One region of the Pantoea sp. App145 genome, then DNA from elsewhere that is predicted to be linked to it. Evidence: predicted binding sites of a transcription regulator. Region 1 holds the regulator's gene; the other holds the start of a gene.
The links. Region 1 encodes ArgR, which controls arginine synthesis, uptake and breakdown. Its sites were predicted from a motif close to ANTGAATAAAAATACANT; they were not measured.

Region 1 (3,422 bases):
GCAGAGCGCTGTACGTATGTGCTGGATATGCCTGCACCCGATGTTTTTCTCGTCGATCTGCAACAGGGGATTCAACTGTTTGAGCTGCGCGTCTATGCCGCCGAAATGGGGCATCGCATGCCGCTGCGTCATGAGCTGCATCAGTTGATTCTGCATGGTTTCGCCGCGCACGGCATTGAAATGCCTTTCCCGCCTTTCCAGGTGCGTATGGAAACGCTGGGCAAGAAGACGCCGGCCAGCAATGGCGCACCTGCGGCGCGGAATTTTAAATCAGGTGGGTTATAAAAGTAGCGGCGCGACAAATCGCGCCGCTGCAGGTTATTTCACAAACTCCTCGCCCTGGGCGATATCTTTTTTCAGCGTATCCAGCATGCCGATCAATGCCTGCTGCTCAAAAGCGCTGAGCGGCCCGAGCGGTCGCCGTTCAACGATGCCGTTTTTGCCCAGCAGCAGCGGCTGTGAGAAGAATCGGGCGTATTCACCATCCCCTTCCACATAAGCACATTCCACAACATTGGCTTCGCCCTGCATGGCTCGTACCAGCGACAGACCAAAGCGCGCGGCCGCTTGCCCCATCGATAGCGTCGCAGAACCGCCACCTGCCTTGGCTTCCACCACTTCAGTGCCGGCGTTTTGAATCCGTTTGGTCAAATCCGCGACTTCCTGCTCGCTGAAGCTGACGCCTTTTACCTGCGATAGCAGCGGCAGAATAGTGACGCCCGAATGGCCACCCACCACCGGCACGTCAATCTCGCCCGGCTGTTTGCCCTTTAACGCCGCGACAAAAGTATTGCCACGAATAATATCCAGGGTGGTGACGCCAAACAGGCGGTTCTTATCATATACCCCGGCTTTCTTCAGCACTTCCGCCGCAATCGCGACCGTGGTGTTAACCGGGTTGGTGATAACGCCAATCAGGGCTTTTGGTGCAGTGCTCGCCACCTGTTCAATCAGGTTGCGGACAATGCCTGCGTTAACGTTAAAGAGGTCGGCGCGATCCATGCCGGGTTTACGTGCCACTCCGGCGGAGATCAGCACCACATCGGCTCCCTTCAGTGCGGGCGTGGCATCTTCACCACTGAAACCCTCAACTTTCACTGCGGTGGGAATATGGCTGAGATCCACAGCCACACCCGGTGTTACCGGGGCGATGTCATAGAGCGAGAGAGCTGAACCTGCGGGTAATTGGGTCTTGAGCAGCAGTGCAAGCGCCTGGCCAATACCACCAGCGGCACCGAGAACGGCAACTTTCATCCTGGACTCCTTATTAAGGTGGGGCAGAGATATGCCGGGTTTCCATCAGGTTACGAGTGTAATCAACTTCTCAGGCGATAGCGACAAGGCCCGTCGCGCTATAAACACTGACGCCGCAATTCGGCTCCCGAGACATCCACACTTCAGAAGTCGCCTGAATGATCATAAGTCGCAGCCAGAAGACAGGGGTCGGCAATGATCAGTCATTTTGTTGTTACCACTTCAATAATATAACAACATTGCAACCTTCGCTTTTGCGTGCCACCCCGCGATTTTGGCGCAGCGGGAAATCTCTGTTATGATCGCCGCCCCGCAGGTTTTCCCGGCGAAATTCTCACCTGGTTTATTGCATAAAAATTCATTTAAATGCATAATAATTTATCTGCTACGGGCCTGTTGCCCGATGCATCCCTCTTTTTATTGGTAACCTATGCGAAACCCATCTAAACAGGACGACCTGATCAAGGCGTTCAAGGCCCTATTGAAAGAAGAGAAATTCAGCTCTCAGGGTGAAATTGTGCAGGCGCTGCAGGAAGACGGCTTCGAGAATATCAACCAGTCAAAAGTTTCTCGTATGCTGACTAAGTTCGGTGCAGTGCGTACCCGCAACGCGAAAATGGAGATGGTGTATTGTCTGCCAGCCGAATTGGGTGTCCCCACCACCACCAGCCCGCTGAAAAACCTGGTGCTGGATATCGACTATAACGATGCGTTGGTGGTGATTCATACCAGTCCTGGCGCCGCACAGCTGATTGCCCGTCTGCTGGATTCTCTCGGCAAGGCGGAAGGCATCCTCGGCACCATCGCCGGTGATGACACCATCTTTATTACCCCCGCGCGTAGCTTTACCGTGAAGCAACTGCACGACGCTATCCTGGTTTTATTCGAACAAGAGCTATAAAACCCTGCCTGCTACCGGCAGATTACCTGCCGGTAACAATCCTGCCATCTCCCCCTCCAGCCGTCGCACTTTAGCCAAAATGCTCAGGAAACAATGCATTAAGCATATTCCCGTCAGTTCTCACCCCTCTGGATGATTGGTAGGACCTTTTAGCCTGCTTAACCTTTCGCGCTATTTTACACTGCTTTACATACCAACATCAGCTGTATTGCCCACTCACTGCGTATCAGCCAGCTGGATCAACCGGGATATTTCGCACAGAAAGATAAAATGACATAGACCTTTGTTTTTACATGTAATTAACAGTCATTGGACAGAAACCAGGCGTTTTTTATAACACTCAGTTATTAAAAGTTGTCATAAGGATAAAGAATAACAACCAAACATTATTAGCTGAATATTAATTTCATGGGTGATTAGATCTATACTTGTTTCGTGATGCAAATCACAGTGAATAAAAAGAGAAAAAACAGAAGACGAGGAAATAATCATGAAAGTTAAAACTACTATCGCAACCCTGAGCGTTCTATCTGCCCTGTCATTTGGTGCTTTCGCCGCAGATTCTATCAATGCCGATCAGGCCATGAATCTGCAACCGGCCGGCACCATCAGTGTCAGCGGCACTGCCGGTTCGCCGATGGATATCCATCAGCAGCTGAGTGAAAAAGCAGACCAGCAAGGTGCTAAAGCTTATCGCGTGATTGAAGCGCGTAATGACAACACCTATCACGCTACCGCTGAACTTTATAAATAAGTTTGCTGAAACAAGACAAGTATGAACGGCAACCCATTTGAGACGCAGTTGCGCTCAGGTTGCCAGACAAAATTCAGGAGAGTGAATCATGAAAACCAAATTATCTATCGCAGTTCTGAGCCTGGCCTCCATTCTTTCTTTCGGTGCCAGCGCTGCCAACCTGATCACTAACGAACAGGCAGACAGCATGAATCTGCAACCGCTGAACCAAACCATCAGCGTAAGTGGTCGTGATGGCGACCAGATGAATATCCGTCAGGAGCTGTCAGCCAAAGCGGATGCTCAGGGTGCCAGCCACTACCGCATTATTGAAAACAATCAGAATGACACCTACCACGTCACTGCTGAACTGTACAAATAATTGCTAACTGACTATCCGGCGCCTGCGGGCGCCAGGATAGAAATCGACGACCCGCTCCCACTTATCACCGCAGGTTGTTGATTGCTAAAGGAGAATATAATGAAAATCAAAACAACCATCGCAACTGCCAGCCTGCTCTCTGTCCTCGCTTT
Region 2 (3,422 bases), 290 kb from region 1:
CCAGGCATAAACCTACTGCATTGATGCCATATTTCTTCGCCCAGGCCAGCAGAGTTTTGTTGGCCGTGCCTGCCAGGGCACCGGTAATAATGTCAATCTGATCGGCTGGCGTCACGCGCAAACCGTTCTTCTTTTTCACCGGTAGTGCGAGCTTCTTCATCAGCTCATCCACCAGGCAGCCGCCGCCATGCACGATGATCAGCGGACGCTGATATTCGGTGCGGTACGCCAGCAGTGCATCAAACAGACGGGCCAGCGCTTCTTCGCTGTCCAGCAGGACGCCACCCAGTTTAATAATCAGAGGATTGGTCATGGTTTACTTACTCGCCCGTTAAATCAGAGACAGCGTTTCGGGGAAGCCGAAACGGATATTCAGACACTGCACCGCCTGGGAAGAGGCACCTTTCAGCAGGTTGTCTTCAGCGGCAACCACAATCAGGTGCTCACCCTGCACGGCAAAACCGATATCGCAGAATGGCAGGCCGACCACGCCTTTCAACGCCGGAACACCTTTCTTATAGAGACGCACCAGCGGTTTGTCATGGTAGGCGTTGTGGAAGGCTTCCGCCACATCCTGTTCACTCACGCCAGGCTTCAGGCGGCAGGTAATGGTGGCGAGAATGCCGCGCGGAAAATTGCCCAGATGCGGCGTAAAGATCACCGGCGTGCCGAGGTGGGCAACTATTTCCGGATGATGACGATGATTGAAGATGCCATACGGTTGCAGGCTGACTTCGCAGAAGCTGGTGGTGACGCTGGCTTTGCGTCCGGCACCGCTCACGCCACTGGTGGCATTGATCACTGGCCACTGCGCTTCATTGAGCAGGCCTGCTTCCACCAATGGTTTCAGCGCCAGCTGTGAGGCGGTCGGATAGCAGCCCGGCACCGCCACCAGCTGTGCTTCTTTAATTTTTTCGTGCTGCCATTCAGCCAGGCCGTAAACCGCTTTATCCAGCCAGTCGCCGTGCTGATGGGTGAAACCGTAATATTGGGTGTAGAAAGCATCGTCGTTAACGCGGAACGCACCGGAGAGATCGAAGACCACGCAACCCGCTTTCAGGAATTCCGGTGCCAGATCGTGGCTGACTTCATGCGCCGTGGCGAGGAAAACCACATCGACTTTATCCGCCCATTCAGCCGCATCACTCAGCGGCTGCAACGGCAGGTCGATAATCCCTTTCAGCTGAGGATGCAGATCGGACAGTAATTTTCCGGCATCCGGGCTTTGCGCTGAAACCGCTAAAGCGGTTATGTTCATATGCGGATGGCGATTCAGGTAGGTGGCAAGCTCTACGCCAGCATAACCACTGGCACCAACGATCAGCGTATTCAACATCAGGCTGTATACCTTATTACAGTCACACGTTCCGGGTCGCGGCCTTGCCCCGTTGCCCACGATGCCGTTTGCAGAAAATTTACTGTTCACATGCAGACGACGTTAATGTATTTTTATTCACTATTAATGCATGAATATTGATACATCCTAACCCAAGGACCGTCAACAGTGAAGACAAAATTACCACCTTTTATCGAACTCTACCGCCAGCTGATTGCCACACCGTCGATCAGTGCCACTGACGCCGCACTCGATCAGAGCAATGAAACTTTAATCAATTTGCTGGCAGGCTGGTTTCGCGATCTTGGTTTCAGTACCGAGGTGCAACCGGTACCGGGTACGCGGCATAAATTTAACCTGCTGGCGAAGACGGGATCGGGCGCGGGTGGCTTGTTACTGGCGGGTCACACCGATACCGTTCCGTTCGATGATGGCCGCTGGACGCGTGATCCTTTTACCCTGACTGAGCACGACAACAAGTTGTACGGTTTAGGCACCGCAGACATGAAAGGCTTCTTTGCCTTTATTCTGGATGCACTGCGTGACGTTGACGTGACCAAACTGAGCAAACCGCTCTACATTCTTGCGACCGCCGATGAAGAAACCACCATGGCAGGCGCGAAGTATTTTGCTGAATCCACCCAGCTGCGTCCGGATTGCGCCATCATCGGCGAACCGACGTCACTGAAGCCGGTGCGCGCGCACAAAGGTCATCTCTCGAATGTGATTCGTATTCAGGGGCAATCGGGCCACTCCAGTGACCCATCACGCGGTGTGAACGCGATTGAATTGATGCATGAATCCATCACCCAGCTGATGCAGCTGCGTAATACGCTGAAAACGCGTTATAACCATGATGGTTTTGCCATCCCCTACCCAACCATGAACTTCGGTCATATTCATGGTGGCGATGCCGCCAACCGCATTTGCGCCTGCTGTGAACTGCATATGGATATTCGTCCGCTGCCGGGCCTGACCCTGAGCGATCTGGATGGTCTGCTGAATGAAGCGCTGGCCCCGGTGAGCGAACGCTGGCCAGGCCGTCTGACCGTGGGTGAGCTGCATCCGCCGATTCCGGGTTATGAATGTCCGGTGGATCATGAGCTGGTGAAAGTGGTGGAGAAATTGCTGGGCACACCAACCGAAGTGGTGAACTATTGCACCGAAGCGCCGTTTATTCAGCAATTGTGCCCAACCCTGGTGTTAGGCCCAGGTTCCATCAACCAGGCTCATCAGCCGGATGAATTTATTGATACGGCATTTATTAAACCGACCCATGCGCTTATCACGCAGGTTGTGCATCATTTTTGTCACTGATGAACAATCGACGGGGCATTTCACTGTTTAATCAGCAAAATGCCCCGTCAATGTTCGGGATTTGATAATAAGAATAACTTATCTCGCTTCACTCTCGTTAAATTCTTTGAATTTCCATCATTTAGCAGCGAAATTTCGTCAGTTTAAGGCAATTGACGAACAGAGCGATACGTGGCTAGATAAAAGACGAAGTTATGCCCGTTGGGTATATAGATTAAAAAGACGATAAGGGTGTCAGGGTCACATGAACGAACAATATTCCGCAATGCGAAGTAATGTCAGTATGCTAGGCAAACTGCTCGGGGATACGATAAAGGATGCACTGGGAGAGAACATCCTCGATCGGGTGGAGACCATCCGCAAGCTCTCTAAGTCATCTCGTGCAGGAAATGACACTCATCGTAAGGAACTGCTGTCCACACTGCAAAACCTCTCCAATGACGAGCTCTTGCCAGTGGCTCGCGCATTTAGTCAGTTCCTGAATCTAACTAACGTGGCTGAACAGTATCAGACCATTGCCCGCAGCGGCGAGGGTGCTAATCACCCTGAGCTACTGAAAACCACCTTTGATCGCCTGAAACAGCAGAAAGACCTCAACGAAAGCGATATCCGTGCCGCCATTGAATCGCTCTCGCTGGAGCTGGTACTCACTGCGCACCCGACCGAAATTACCCGCCGTACACTGATCCATAAACTGGTTGAAGTGAACAGCTGCCTGCAACAACTCGACCACAGCGATATCACCGAGTATGAGTACAACCAGGTGATG

Region 2: argC (N-acetyl-gamma-glutamyl-phosphate reductase) is a predicted target of ArgR. The motif match lies at 1,441-1,458, and genes of this name have one in related genera.

Annotation. Positions count from the first base shown of each region.
Region 1 covers NZ_CP133290.1:3,278,936-3,282,357, reverse strand. Annotated here, with positions in the region: gene mscM (miniconductance mechanosensitive channel MscM) at 1-285, shown strand, start outside; gene mdh (malate dehydrogenase) at 319-1,254, opposite strand; gene argR (transcriptional regulator ArgR) at 1,685-2,155, shown strand; gene yhcN (peroxide/acid stress response protein YhcN) at 2,646-2,909, shown strand; gene RCF31_RS15085 (YdgH/BhsA/McbA-like domain containing protein) at 2,998-3,270, shown strand; gene yhcN (peroxide/acid stress response protein YhcN) at 3,370-3,422, shown strand, end outside.
Region 2 covers NZ_CP133290.1:2,984,766-2,988,187, reverse strand. Annotated here, with positions in the region: gene argB (acetylglutamate kinase) at 1-313, opposite strand, end outside; gene argC (N-acetyl-gamma-glutamyl-phosphate reductase) at 332-1,336, opposite strand; gene argE (acetylornithine deacetylase) at 1,505-2,653, shown strand; gene ppc (phosphoenolpyruvate carboxylase) at 2,898-3,422, shown strand, end outside.